3 regions of the Kitasatospora sp. NPDC057692 genome follow, and region 3 is predicted to be linked to each of the others. Evidence: riboswitches for the same ligand, from Rfam matches in the RefSeq annotation. Region 3 holds a riboswitch; each other region holds the start of a gene.

Region 1 (4,444 bases), on a different contig from region 3:
TCGACCTGCTCGGCGGCGACACCGACAAGCTCGCCGAGCTGGAGCGCCGGGTCGCCGGGCACCTCGGCTTCGAGAACGTGCTCACCAGCGTCGGCCAGGTCTACCCGCGCTCGCTGGACTTCGAGGTGCTGACCGCCCTCGTCCAGCTGGCCGCCGCGCCGTCCAGCCTGGCCAAGACCATCCGGCTGATGGCCGGCCACGAGCTGGTGACCGAGGGCTTCAAGGAGGGCCAGGTCGGCTCCTCGGCGATGCCGCACAAGATGAACACCCGCTCCTGCGAGCGCGTGAACGGCCTGGCCGTGATCCTGCGCGGCTACGCGTCGATGACCGGCGAGCTGGCCGGCGACCAGTGGAACGAGGGCGACGTCTCCTGCTCGGTGGTCCGCCGGGTCGCGCTGCCGGACGCCTTCTTCGCCTTCGACGGCCTGCTGGAGACCTTCCTGACCGTCCTCGACGAGTTCGGCGCCTTCCCGGCCGTGATCGAGGCCGAGCTGGACCGCTACCTGCCGTTCCTGGCCACCACCAAGGTGCTGATGGGCGCGGTGCGCGCGGGCGTCGGCCGGGAGACCGGGCACGAGGTCATCAAGGAGCACGCCGTCGCCTCCGCGCTCGCGATGCGGGCCGGCGCCCGGGAGAACGAGCTGCTGGACCGGCTGGCCAACGACGACCGGATCCCGCTGGACCGGGCCGCGCTGGACGCGCTGCTGGCCGACCGGCTGTCGTTCACCGGTGCCGCCGGTGCGCAGGTCGCCGAGGTCGTCCGCCAGGTCGAGGCCGTCGCGGCCGCGTACCCTGAGGCCGCCAAGTACGCGCCGGGCGACATTCTCTGACGGATCGCCGGGCTTCTCAGGGCCCCGTCGCCGAGGAGGCGGCGGGGCCCTCGCCGTGCTCCGCCGGGACGGCGGCGGGGTGGCCGGGGTCGAGCGGCGGGCCGTTGGTGGGGCAGGTGTAGCGGCAGTCCGGCTCGGCCACCGGGTGCTCGTCCGCCGGGGCCAGCACATTGCCGTGGACGGCGACCAGCGCGGTCACCCCGCCGGCCACCAGCAGCCCGGCGCAGATCAGCATCGCGGTGCGGAAGGCGGAGTCGACCGCGTCCGGCACCCGGTAGGCGTCCCCGCTCAGACCGGCCAGCGCGGGCAGCGCGGCGACCGCCAGCAGGCCGGCCGCCCGGGCCGCCGCGTTGTTGACCCCGCTGGCGATGCCCGCGTGCCGCACGTCCACCGCCGCCAGCACGGTGGCGGTCAGCGGCGCGACCAGCAGCACCATGCCGAAGCCCATCACCGCGACCGCGGGCAGCACGTCCGTCCAGTACGAGGCGCCGGGGCCGATCCGCAGCATCAGCAGCACGCCCGCCGCGCAGAGCATCGGACCGACGGTGAGCGGCAGCCGGGGGCCGATCCGCTTGCCCAGCCGGCCGGCCCGGGCGGACAGCACCAGCATGATCACGGTGATCGGCACCAGGGCCAGCCCGGAGACCAGCGGGGAGAAGCCGGACACGATCTGCAGCTGGACGACCAGCAGGAAGAAGACGCCGCTGAAGGCCGCGTAGACGGCGAGGGTGACCAGGTTCACGGCGGTGAACAGCCGGGAGGAGAAGAGGCCGAGCGGCAGCATCGGCTCCGGGGTGCGGCGCTCGACCACGACGAAGGCGGCGCCGAGCAGCAGGCCCGCGATCCCGCTGACCCAGACCTCGGCGGACACGCCCTTCCCGGCGGCGGTCAGCGCGTAGGTGACGGCGCCCAGCGCCAGGGCGGCCAGCGCCGCGCCCAGCACGTCGAAGCGGCCGGTCGCGGACTCGTCCCGGCTCTCCGGCACGTGCCGGGCGGACACCGCCACCACCAGCGCCGCCAGCGGCAGGTTCAGCAGGAAGATCCAGCGCCAGCCGGGCCCGTCCACCAGCCAGCCGCCGAGCAGCGGGCCGACCGCCGCCGAGACGCCGCCGAACCCCGACCAGAGGCCGACGGCCGCCGAGCGGTCGTCCGGGTGGAAGACCGCCTGGAGCATCGCCAGCGAGCCGGGGGTGAGCAGCGCGCCGCCGATGCCCTGCACGGCGCGCGCGATGATCAGCACCTCGATGGTGGGCGCGGCGGCGCAGGCCGCGGAGGCGGCGGCGAACCAGACCACGCCGAGCAGGAAGACCCGGCGCCGGCCGTACCGGTCGCCGAGCGCGCCGCCGAGCAGGATCAGGCCCGCCAGGGTGAGCAGATAGGCGTTGAGCGTCCATTGCAGGGCGTCGAGTTGGGCGCCGAGGTCGGCGCCGATCCGGGGCAGCGCGACGTTGACGACGGTTCCGTCGAGCATCGCCATGCTGGAGCCGAGCACCGTCGCCAGAAGTACCCAGCGACCCTGCGCGGTGCCCAACCGCAGGGTGCCGGCCTCGGAGGTGGCCACGGCCCATGGTGAGCCCGGTGGGGCCCACGTGACAAGGGTCACCGGGGGTGTGTCGGAGGATGCCCGCTCCGTGAGTGATCGTGTGCGTACTGATTCCGACATCGGCGCAGGGTTGCGGATCACGTGCGCACCGTCAATGGATTGTGCACGTACTGTGCATGCCTTTCCTGCGGAGCGTCACGGCATTGCGGACTTTGGTCCCGGGGTGCGGAGATCGACATTGCTTCACCCGAACGGATGGGTTTTAGTTCAGCGACCGCCCGGCGTCAGCCCGGGTGGCCACCGGGTGGAACGCCTAGTCCTGCCGCTGCCCGGTGGTACGCAACGAACTCTGTACGGCAGGAGCGGGGGACCCACAGGTAAGTCGCCGGACCCATTTCTTCTTGCGGTCCGGCTTGGGGTGAAGCCGCCATTGTGAGCGGCCGGGCAACTCCAGCCCGAACCCGACAGCTCACCTCGCAGGCGTCGGAGAGGACATTTCCATGCCCGCACAGGCTCGTCGTATCGCCCTGCCCCGCGCCGCCCGCATCGGCATCGCCACCGCTGTCACCGGTGCCGCCTTCGCCCTCCCGCTGGTGACCACCGTCACCGCCCAGGCCCACGAGGTCCCCGCCGCGAAGGCCGCCGCTCCGGCCGCCGCCCCGGCTGCCCAGGCCGCCCCGGCCGCCGCTCCGGCCGCTCCGGCCGCTCCGGCCGAGGAGAGCTACAAGGTCGTCGGCGGGGACACCCTGTCGAAGATCGCCGCCGCGAAGAGCGTCGAGGGTGGCTGGCAGGCGCTGTACGAGCACAACCGCTCGGTCGTCGGCGCCAACCCGAACCTGATCTTCCCGGGTCAGCAGCTCGCGCTCGGCACCAAGGCCGCCCCGGCCGCCCCGGCGACCAAGCCGGCCGCGCCCGCCGCGAAGCCCGCCGCCCCGGCTACCAAGTCGGCCGCCCCCGCCGCGAAGCCGGCCGCTCCGGCCGCGAAGCCGGCCGCCCCGGCGACCAAGCCGGCCGCTCCGGCCGTCAAGCCCGCCGTCCAGCCCGTCGTCGCCCCGGTGACCGCGACCCCGGTCGTCGCCGCCACCTCCGGCTACGTCGCCCCGCTGGCCAACCCGAAGCTCGGCACCGCGTACGGCGTGGCCGGCTCGATGTGGGCCTCCGGCCACCACACCGGCGCCGACTTCGTCGCGGCCACCGGCACCCCGCTGCGCGCCATCGCGAACGGCACCGTGGTGAAGGCCGGCAACGGCGGCGCCTACGGCAACGAGGTCGAGATCAAGCTCGCCGACGGCAAGTACGCCCAGTACGCGCACCTGTCCTCGATCGGCGTGAAGGTCGGCCAGGCCGTCACCGCCGGCCAGCAGATCGGCCTCTCCGGTGCCACCGGCAACGTGACCGGCCCGCACCTGCACTTCGAGGTCCGCACCGGCTCGGAGTACGGCTCGGACATCGACCCGATCGCCTACCTGCGGGCGCACGGCGTCGCGATCTGACCCTCCGGTCGGATCCTCTCCACCACCGCTGGGTGCGGGGCGAAACGACTCCCCCGGAATGGTCATGTCGGGTGACCGCTCGACCGGGTGATCGCCGTACCTCCAGTGGATCGACGGGCGCGGGACACGCCCGTCCGGCCGGCCCGGCTCGCGAGACCTCCCTCGCGAGCCGGGCCGGCTGCCGTCGTTCGCCGGTCGCCGTCACTGCGCGTCGTTCGCCGTGCGCCGGTCACCGCGCGCCGTTCGCCGTGCGCCCTCGAACGGGGCGGGTCCCGCTCGAACGCGGCGTCAACCCCGAGGTGCTGACGCCGGATCACCCCTCGTTGCGGCCCCTTCGCCGCGCCCCCGATGCTGTCGGGCAGTCAGCGCCCGACCGGACCGGCGGGCGGCACAGCCACGGCGGGTGAAGGGGGCCGGATGGCCATCCAGCGCGGGGACGCGGTCGAGGGCGCGGCGAGTCCGGGGGCGGGGGTGCACCGGCTGAAGGCGGACTCGGTCGGGCTGGCGGGCGTGGTGTTCATGGCGGTCGCCACGGCGGCGCCGATCACCGCGATGACCGGCAACCTCCCGATCGTCAT
Region 2 (4,444 bases), on a different contig from region 3:
CGGACGGGAACCATGGCTCCCGACCCTACCGCCGACCAGCGGTTACGGTTCCTGGTTATGGAAGACGAAGACCTGCGGCTCGCCCCGCGCACCAAGGCCGCCGAACTGCTCGCCTGGGCGGAGGCGGACGGCCGCGAGCCGGTCGCCGAGGCCCCGCTGCGGGCGGTGCTGGCGCTGCTGGAGCTGGGCGGCGGCAGGATGCACGACGGCTGGCCCGAACTGACCTCCGCCGCGGTGGAGCACCTGCTGTACGAGCGCCTCCACCTGTACGTCCAGCCGGAGCCGGGACAGGATCCGCTGGCGTACGGCGCGGCGGTGCGGCTGCTGGTCGACCACCAGCGGGCCGCGAAGCGGCTGAACGCCAAGCGGCAGGAGCGGCTGCACGCCGAGGCCGAGTGGCAGGGCGAGCTGGCGGCCGGGCTGCTGCGCCGGGCGGACCTGGTGACCTGGCCCCGGCTGTACACCCTGCTGCTGCGCGCGGCCGGGGTGGACACCGGCGACGAGGCGGCGGTGCGGGCCTGGCTGGAGGGGTTCCGGGAGCTGCCGCAGGAGGAGCGCTCGGCGGCGTTCGCGGCGCTGGAGGCGGACGGCGTGCTGGACCCGGTGGACGACGGGGGCTGGGACGGCGGGGCCCGGCCGCTGGCCGTCGGGATGGCCACCGACGGCGCGCGGCGGCTGCTGGAGCAGGGGCTGATGCGGCGCAGCTACCGGAACCTGGCGGAGCTGACGGCGCTGGGCCGGCCGATGCCGGACGAGCTGGCCGGGGACTTCGGGGCGTTCGAGGAGGCCGCGGTCGAGGTGGCGCTGGAGCTGGCCGGGGCGTGGACGGTGCCGGGGCTGCCGCGGCTGCTGGTGGACGGGTTCCCGGAGCTGGCGCCGGAGCCGGGGCAGGCGGAGATCGACGCCTACCTGGCGTCGCTGGAGCCGGACGCGGACGCGGAGGAGTACGGGGACGAGCACACGGACGAGTACCCGGACACGCCCGGGGACGAGGCGTAGCGACGCGCGAGGGCCCCGGCCGTGCGGCCGGGGCCCTCGTGGTCCGCGGGGAGCGTCAGGGGGTGACGCCGCGCTGCTCGAACCAGCTCTCCGGGTCGACGGGGGCGCCGCCGCCGGGGCGGACCTCGACGTGCAGGTGGGCGCCGGTGACGTTGCCGGTGGCGCCGACCTTGCCGATCTGCTGGCCGGGGACGACCTTGCCGGAGCCCTTGATGATCGAGGAGAGGTGGCAGTACCAGATCTCGGTGCCGTCGGGCAGGGTCTCGACGATCCGGTAGCCGTAGGCGCCGGCCCAGCCGGCCGAGGTGATGGTGCCCTGGCCGACCGCGTAGACGGGCTCGCCCTGGTCCGCGGCGAAGTCGAGGCCGGTGTGCAGGTGGGCCCAGTAGCGGGCGCTCTGGCCGTAGTGGGCGGAGAGCCGGTAGTCCTTCACCGGCAGCTTGATCTCGGCGAGCTTGGCCTTCTCGGCCTCCTCGGCGGCGCGCTTGGCCTGCTCCTGCTGGGCGATCTGGGCGGCCCGCTTGGCCTCGGCCTCCTGGGCGGCCTGGACGCGGGCGGTCTCCTCGGCCGCGGTGCGCTGGCTGTCCGCCTGCTGCTGGATGCGGGCGGCGAGGGCGAGGCCGGGGTCGGCGGAGAGCGCGACCGGCAGCTCGTCGGGTGCCTCGACGGCCGGCGCGGCGGCCGGGGTGGCGGAGGCGAAGCCGGTGGCGCCCAGGGTGGCGGCGACGGCGGTGACGCCGAGCAGCGGAGCGGTGCCGCGGCCCTGACGGGGCATCCGGTGCCGGCTGGTCTCCGCCGCCGGCGGGGCGGTCTCGTCGGCGGGGCCGCCGAACGGGCCGTGCCCGGCGAAGGGGCCCGGGTGATCGAGCAGCTGGGTGCCGGCCGAGGAACCGGACGGGTGTGCCGGAGTGTGCGTCGACGCCACGGAGGCGCGCTCCTTTCCTTCCTTCGCGCCTACCGGGTTAGCTGACGGGTTCGGAGCAGGAAGGTCTCCTACGGCTGGGCCTGGACTGGCCAGGGCCTGGCCGATTCACCCCAAGGAACGTGGTTCCCCGGCTCCCTGGCCTGCCCGGAGGCCGGCCGGCGGGATTAGGCGACGGCGCACGGTGCCGTCTGGGTACGGCGTTGCGGACCGCGCTGCGTTATCAAACGTTAATCCGAGAGCCCCCCGATTCCAAGCCATCCGTTGGTGACGACGGGATACGGATCGGGCACCACGCGGCCCGATGGGCGTTTTGGGGCGTTTGATGACATCTGACACTACCGAACGTGTCGGGACGTCAACGAACGGGCCCTCACTTGAGTACGCCTACTCATGTGCGACCGGGCCGGGCGCGGCCATCCTGGCGCCCATGAGCGCACCGATGCAGTCCCGCACCACGGCCGCGTACCACCTCCAGGCCGTGCTGTCCTTCGCCCTCTCCGGCACCGCCGTCGGCGCCGGGATCGCCTTCCTCCCGGTGGAGCCGTGGACCCGGGCGTTCCTCGCCCTCGGCCTGCTCTACACGATCACCTCGACCTTCACCCTCGCCAAGGTGGTCCGGGACCGGCAGGAGACCTCCGAGCTGGTGACCCGGGTCGACCAGGCGCGGCTCGACAAGCTGCTGACCGAGCACGACCCGTTCAAGGTGGAGGGGGTCTGACCGGACCCGGACGGGAGCAGCCCCGGCGGGGGCGACACCGACGGCTTGACGGCTAAGGCTATTAGCCTTAGCTTTATGGCTATCGGCACTCGCCGACGATCCCGCCGGCCCAGGAGGCTCCCCATGAACGGCACCACCGCTCCCGCCACCCGCCACCTCGACCTGCCCGGCGGCCGGATCGCCTTCGACGACACCGGCCACGGCGAGGGCGCCCCCGTCGTACTGCTCCCCGGGATGCTCGACAGCCGGGCCGCCTACCGGCACCTGCGCCCGCTGCTGGCCGCGGCCGGCCGCCGGGTGATCACCATGGACCTGCGCGGCTTCGGGGAGTCCTCGATCCTCTGGGACGACTACTCCCCCGCCGCGATCGCCGGCGACGTCCTCGCCCTGCTGGACCACCTGGGCATCGACCGGGCCGTGCTGGCGGGCAACTCGTACACCGGCGCCAGCGTCGTCAAGGCCGCCGGGGACGCCCCCGAGCGGGTGGCCGGCGTCGTCCTGCTGGACGCCTTCGTCGAGAACGTGCCTCCCGGCGCGCTGCAGCGCCTGGTGGTCGGCGCGATGGGCGCGCTGCTGGTGCACTCGCCCGCGTTCTGGGGCCTCTACCACCGCAAGGCGGCCTACCCGGGGCCCAAGCCGGCCGACCACGAGGAGTACGTGGCCGGGCTGGTCGCCGCGATGCGCGCCCCCGGCCGGAAGACCGCCACCCGCGGCTACGTGCGCGGCGACTCCTCGCCCGCCGGCTGGACCGCCGCCGTGCGCTGCCCGGCGCTGGTCGTGATGGGCTCGAAGGACCCCGACTTCGGGAAGCCGGAGCTGGTCGCCGACCGGCAGGCCGCCGCGCTGAACGCGCGCAAGGTGATGATCGAGGGCGCCGGGCACTACCCGATGGCCGACCACCCGCGGGCCACCGCCGATGCCCTGCTGTCCTTCCTGGCCGACCTGGCCTGACCGTCCCCGCCGGCCCCGCCCCCCCTTCAGCTAGGAGACCCGCAGTGCCCCGAGTCGGACTGACCCCCGAGCAGGTCGTCGGCCACGCCCTCGCCCTCATCGACGAGCAGGGCCCGGAGGCCCTCACCCTGGCCGCCGTGGCCGCCCGCGCCGGGGTCGCCACCCCCTCGCTGTACAAGCACGTCAGCGGCGGCCTGACCGAACTGCGCCGGCTGGTGGCCGTCCGGGTGACCGAGGAGCTGGCCGACCGGCTCGCCGAGGCCGCGCTCGGCCGCAGCGGGGACGCCGCGGTCGCCGCCGTCCTGCGGGCGTACCACGCGTACGCCACCGAGCACCCGCACCGCTACGCCGCCCTGCCGCAGGCGCCGCAGCCCGACGAGGACCTGGCCGCGGCGGCCGGCCGACTGGTCGGGGTGATCGTCGCGGTGCTGCGCGGGTACGGGCTGGAGGGCTCCGAGGCGATCCACGCCGCCCGCACCTTCCGCTCGCTGGCCCACGGCTTCGCCGCGCTGTCGACCGGCGGCGCCTTCCAGCTCGCCGAGGACCTCGGGGAGACCCAGGACCGCATGATCACCGTGCTGACCGCCGGACTGCGCGACTGGCCCCGCCCCTGAGCGGCGCCGGCCGGGGCCGGGGAACGACGAAGGGCCCGGAGCGGGAACGCTCCGGGCCCTTCGCGGTGGTGTGGGGCTAACAGGACTTGAACCTGTGGCCTCTTCCTTATCAGGGAAGCGCTCTAACCGTCTGAGCTATAGCCCCGTACCGCGCACGCCCCGCCGGTGCGGCGGAACGTCGTACGGAGAAGGGTACCGGACCCGGAGCGGGTGCCCGCACACCGGGCGAGCGGGTGC
Region 3 (4,444 bases):
GTCCGGCGATACCGGCCGGGCGCCGCCGGTCGGGCTCAGCCCTCGTGCTTGAACCGCGGGAAGGCGCCGCGGCCGGCGTACTCGGCGGCGTCGTCGAGGATCTCCTCGATGCGCAGCAGCTGGTTGTACTTGGCGACGCGCTCGGAGCGGGCCGGGGCGCCGGTCTTGATCTGGCCGCAGTTGGTGGCGACGGCCAGGTCGGCGATGGTGACGTCCTCGGTCTCGCCGGAGCGGTGCGACATCATGCAGCGGTAGCCGTTGCGCTGGGCCAGCTCGACGGCGTCCAGGGTCTCGGTCAGCGAGCCGATCTGGTTGACCTTCACCAGCAGCGCGTTGGCGGTGCCGGTCTCGATGCCGCGGGCCAGGCGGGCCGGGTTGGTGACGAACAGGTCGTCGCCGACCAGCTGGACCTTGTCGCCCAGCTTCTCGGTCATGGCCTTCCAACCGTCCCAGTCCGACTCGTCCAGCGGGTCCTCGATGGAGACCAGCGGGTAGGCGGCGACCAGGCCGGCGTAGTACTCGATGAGCTCGGCGGAGGTGAGCGCCTTGCCCTCGAACTGGTAGGCGCCGTCCTCGTAGAACTCGGAGGAGGCGACGTCCAGGGCGAGCGCGACGTCCTTGCCCGGCACGTAGCCGGCCTTCTGGATGGCCTCGACGATGAGGTCCAGGGCCTCGCGGTTGGAGTCCAGGTTCGGGGCGAAGCCGCCCTCGTCGCCCAGGCCGGTCGACAGACCGCGCTCCTTCAGCACGCCCTTGAGGGTGTGGTAGACCTCGACGCCCCAGCGGACGGCCTCGGAGAAGGACTCCGCGCCGATCGGGGCGATCATGAACTCCTGGATGTCGACGTTGGAGTCCGCGTGCGAGCCGCCGTTGAGGATGTTCATCATCGGGACCGGCAGGACGTGCGCGTTCGGGCCGCCCAGGTAGCGGAACAGCGGCAGGTCGCTGGCCTCGGAGGCGGCGTGCGCGACGGCCAGCGAGACGCCCAGGATGGCGTTGGCGCCGAGCGAGGACTTGTCCGGGGTGGCGTCCAGGTCCAGCATGGCCTGGTCGATCAGGCGCTGCTCGGTGGCGTCGTAGCCGACCAGCTCGGGGCCGATCTGCTCGATGACGGCGAGAACGGCCTTCTCCACGCCCTTGCCGAAGTAGCGGTTCTTGTCACCGTCGCGGAGTTCCAGCGCCTCGAAGGCACCGGTGGAGGCACCCGACGGGACGGCGGCACGGCCGGTGCTGCCGTCGTCGAGGCCGACCTCGACCTCGACCGTGGGGTTGCCGCGCGAGTCGAGAATCTCACGGGCGACGACGACATCGATGGACGGCACGAGGCATCTCCTAGCGGAAGCAGGTTCGGCTGACGGTGGGGTGCAGTCGGCCGGACGATTGCGGAGTCGTTACGACCAGAGCCTAACCGCACGGGCTGTCCGGGCCACGTCGGCCTCGGTTCCGTCTCAGCGTGTGGCCGCTCTACCCACCGGTAGTTCACCTGGTTGCCCGACCGGAGAGGTCCGGATGCGGACGAAGGGGGACCGATCGGCCCCCCTTCGTCCGTGCGGTCGGACCGGTCGTCAGCCGAGGGCCAGGACCTGGCCCGGGACGATCAGGTTCGGGTCGGCGCCGACGGTGCCGCGGTTGCCGTCGTACAGCGCCTGCCAGCCGCCGGAGACGCCCTGGGCGGTGGCGATCCCGGCGAGGGTGTCGCCGGAGCGGACGGTGTAGCCGTGGCCGGCCGGCTGCTGCTGCGCGGCGGGGGCGGCCTGGGCGGCCTGCTGGCCGGCGTACTGCTGGTAGACGCCCTGGTGGCTGGTCCAGTACCAGGCGCCGTTGTTCTGGTACCAGAAGACCTTGGCGTCGGCGTCCCAGCCGGCCTTGCCGGAGAAGGCCGGGGACTGCGGGGACTGCTGCTGGACCTGCTGCTGCGCCTGCGGAGCCTGCTGGGCGCTCTGCGGCGCGTACTGCCGGGCCTGCGGCTTGGCGGCCTGCTGCTGCGGCTGGGCCTGCGGCGCGGCGGCGGCCGGCTTCGGGGCGGCGGGCTTCGGGGTCTGCTGCTGGGGCTGGGCCTGCGGCTTCGGGGCGGCCGGCTTGGCGTCCGCCGAGGTGTCGACCGCCGCCGGGGCGCCGCCCTTGCTCAGGCCCGCCTTCTTGGAGCAGACCGGCCAGGCGCCCGGGCCCTGCGAGGCGAGGACCTTCTCGGCGACCGAGATCTGCTGGGCCTTCGAGGCCTGGTTGGCCTGCGCCGCGTAGGCGGTGCCGCCGTACGCCTTCCAGGTGCTGGAGGTGAACTGGAGGCCGCCGTAGAAGCCGTTGCCGGTGTTGATGCTCCAGTTGCCGCCGCTCTCGCACTGGGCGACCGCGTCCCAGGTGGAGACCGGGGCGGCGGAGGCGCCGGTGGCGCTCAGGATCGGCATCGCCAGTCCGACGCCTGCGACACCGGCGACGGCGATGGCCTTCTCGGCCTGGGTACGGCGACGGTGACGACCGGTTCCAACGAACAGCATGAAGGGGTCCCTCTCCGCACGCCTGCGAGGTGAGCTGTCGGGTTCGGACCGGGAGGTGGCCCGGCCGCGCGGAGGCGGCTTCACCCCTAGCCGTGGGAGACGGCGCAAAACCTGGGTCCCCCGCCCCTGCCCAGGGTTCTGGTCGGTGTCCCGTGTCGCGGCGGGCAGGACTCGGCGTTCCGCGGACGGGGCTCGCAGCTGCGAACTCCACGGAGACTAGACAGATCTTCAGAGCAATCACAAGCTCATATCGCCGATATCACATGGACATCACGTCATGTGATGGATTGCCTACCAACCGAGGAGGTATGTCCGGATTGAGGGTGGTTCAGACCCCGGTCGGGCGGGCAACGGAGAGCGCCCGTCAGCGTGTTGTGCCGGTCCGTCAGCCCTCGGAAGGGATGCTCGGAGCCTCCTCGACGGGCCTTTTCTCCGGTGTGAATTCCACCGGAAGTTCACGGAGTCCCCGCATGATCAGACCACCGCGCCAGCGCAGGTCCCCGGGGTCGGCGGCGAGCCGCAGGTCCGGCAGCCGGGTCAGCAGGGTGGCCAGCGCGGCCCGCCCCTCCAGCCGCGCCAGCGGCGCGCCGATGCAGTAGTGGATGCCGTGCCCGAACCCCAGGTGCGGATTGTCCGCCCGGGCCAGGTCCAGGGTGTTCTCGTCGGAGAACCGCGCCGGGTCCCGGTCCGCCGCCGCGAGCACCACCAGCACCGGGTCGCCGACCGGGATCTCCACCCCGCCGATGGTCAGCGGGCTGGTCGCGAACCGCCAGGTGGCCAGCTCCACCGGCCCGTCGTAGCGCAGGAGTTCCTCGATGCCGGTCTCCAGCAGCGCGCTCTCGCCGCGCCCGACGGACTCCTGGAGCAGGTGGCGCTGCCCCGGGTTCCGGAACAGGGCGAGACACCCGTTGCCGATCAGGTTGATGGTGGTCTCGAAGCCGGCGAACAGCAGGATGAAGGCCATCGCCGCCGCCTCGTTCTCGGTCAGGTGCTCGCCGTGGTCACCGGCCCGGATCAGCCCCGAGATCAGGTCGTCGCCGAGGTCCGCCCGCTTGCGGTGGATCAGCTCCAGCAGGTAGGCGCGGATCTTCTTCACCGCGCGGCCCACGCCGCCGCGCTGCCCGCCGTGGTGGCGGATCATCGCGCCCGCCCAGTCCCGCAGGTCGTCCTGGTCCTCGGGCGGCACCCCGAGCAGGTCGCAGATCGCGTAGATGGGGAGCGGGAAGGCGAACTCGTGGATGAGGTCGGCGGAGCCGCGTGCCGCGAAGCCGTCGATCAGCCGGTCGGTCAGCTGCTGCACCCGCGGCTCGAAGGCCGCCACCCGGCGCGGGGTGAACGCCTTGGACACCAGGCGGCGCAGCCGGGTGTGGTCCGGCGGGTCGATGTTCAGCAGATGGGTCATGAGGTCGGCCTGGCGCTCGCCCGGAATGCCGACCCGTCCGGTGCGGTGGGCCTGCTCGCTGTGGTGCGCCGGGTTCTTGGAGAGCCGGCTGTCCGCCAGTGCCTGCCGGGCGTCCGCGTACCGGGTGACCAGCCATGCCTCCACCCCGCTCGGCAGGGTGGTCCGGTGCACCGGCTCGTGCTCGCGCAGCCACGCGTACGCGGGGTACGGATCGGCGGCGAACTCCCAGGTGAACAGGGGCGGACGGGCGGCGTCGGGCTCGGCTGGCATGGGTCGACGGTATCCCGGGCCGATCCGGGCCGGCGCACGGCGTGCGCGGCGCCCGGGCGGGTCCGTTCCGCGCGGCAGGCGTGAGCCTGGTCACCTGAGGGGTAATTCCTGTTGCGGGGGATCGGGACCTGCCTACGATCCTCCGCAAGATGTCCGTGGGCGCCGGTGCGGAGCCGCCCACAGGGAGGAGCAAGGCCATGCGGGTCACCGGTTCGGTCGTCGTGATCGCCGTACTCGACGGCGGGTCGGGGGCGGGCCTCGCCCGCCGGCTCACCGC

Evidence for each region. Region 3 has a riboswitch for cyclic di-AMP ahead of ACFVFS_RS18140 (transglycosylase family protein). Riboswitches for the same ligand answer to the same signal wherever they lie in the genome.
Region 1: linked by a shared signal. The riboswitch ahead of ACFVFS_RS16995 (peptidoglycan DD-metalloendopeptidase family protein) and the one ahead of ACFVFS_RS18140 (transglycosylase family protein) in region 3 are both predicted to bind cyclic di-AMP.
Region 2: linked by a shared signal. The riboswitch ahead of ACFVFS_RS34805 (M23 family metallopeptidase) and the one ahead of ACFVFS_RS18140 (transglycosylase family protein) in region 3 are both predicted to bind cyclic di-AMP.

Annotation. Positions count from the first base shown of each region.
Region 1 covers NZ_JBHVIV010000026.1:68,325-72,768, reverse strand. Annotated here, with positions in the region: gene purB (adenylosuccinate lyase) at 1-830, shown strand, start outside; gene ACFVFS_RS17000 (MFS transporter) at 847-2,493, opposite strand; cyclic di-AMP (ydaO/yuaA leader) riboswitch at 2,704-2,871, shown strand; gene ACFVFS_RS16995 (peptidoglycan DD-metalloendopeptidase family protein) at 2,874-3,866, shown strand; gene ACFVFS_RS16990 (APC family permease) at 4,284-4,444, shown strand, end outside.
Region 2 covers NZ_JBHVIV010000094.1:23,159-27,602, forward strand. Annotated here, with positions in the region: gene ACFVFS_RS34795 (GNAT family N-acetyltransferase) at 1-14, opposite strand, end outside; gene ACFVFS_RS34800 (hypothetical protein) at 58-999, shown strand; gene ACFVFS_RS34805 (M23 family metallopeptidase) at 1,055-1,924, opposite strand; cyclic di-AMP (ydaO/yuaA leader) riboswitch at 1,937-2,105, opposite strand; gene ACFVFS_RS34810 (YiaA/YiaB family inner membrane protein) at 2,352-2,642, shown strand; gene ACFVFS_RS34815 (alpha/beta fold hydrolase) at 2,766-3,593, shown strand; gene ACFVFS_RS34820 (TetR/AcrR family transcriptional regulator) at 3,638-4,207, shown strand; tRNA gene ACFVFS_RS34825 (tRNA-Ile) at 4,279-4,352, opposite strand.
Region 3 covers NZ_JBHVIV010000028.1:76,486-80,929, forward strand. Annotated here, with positions in the region: gene eno (phosphopyruvate hydratase) at 36-1,322, opposite strand; gene ACFVFS_RS18140 (transglycosylase family protein) at 1,566-2,495, opposite strand; cyclic di-AMP (ydaO/yuaA leader) riboswitch at 2,501-2,649, opposite strand; gene ACFVFS_RS18145 (cytochrome P450) at 2,881-4,167, opposite strand; gene ACFVFS_RS18150 (SDR family NAD(P)-dependent oxidoreductase) at 4,365-4,444, shown strand, end outside.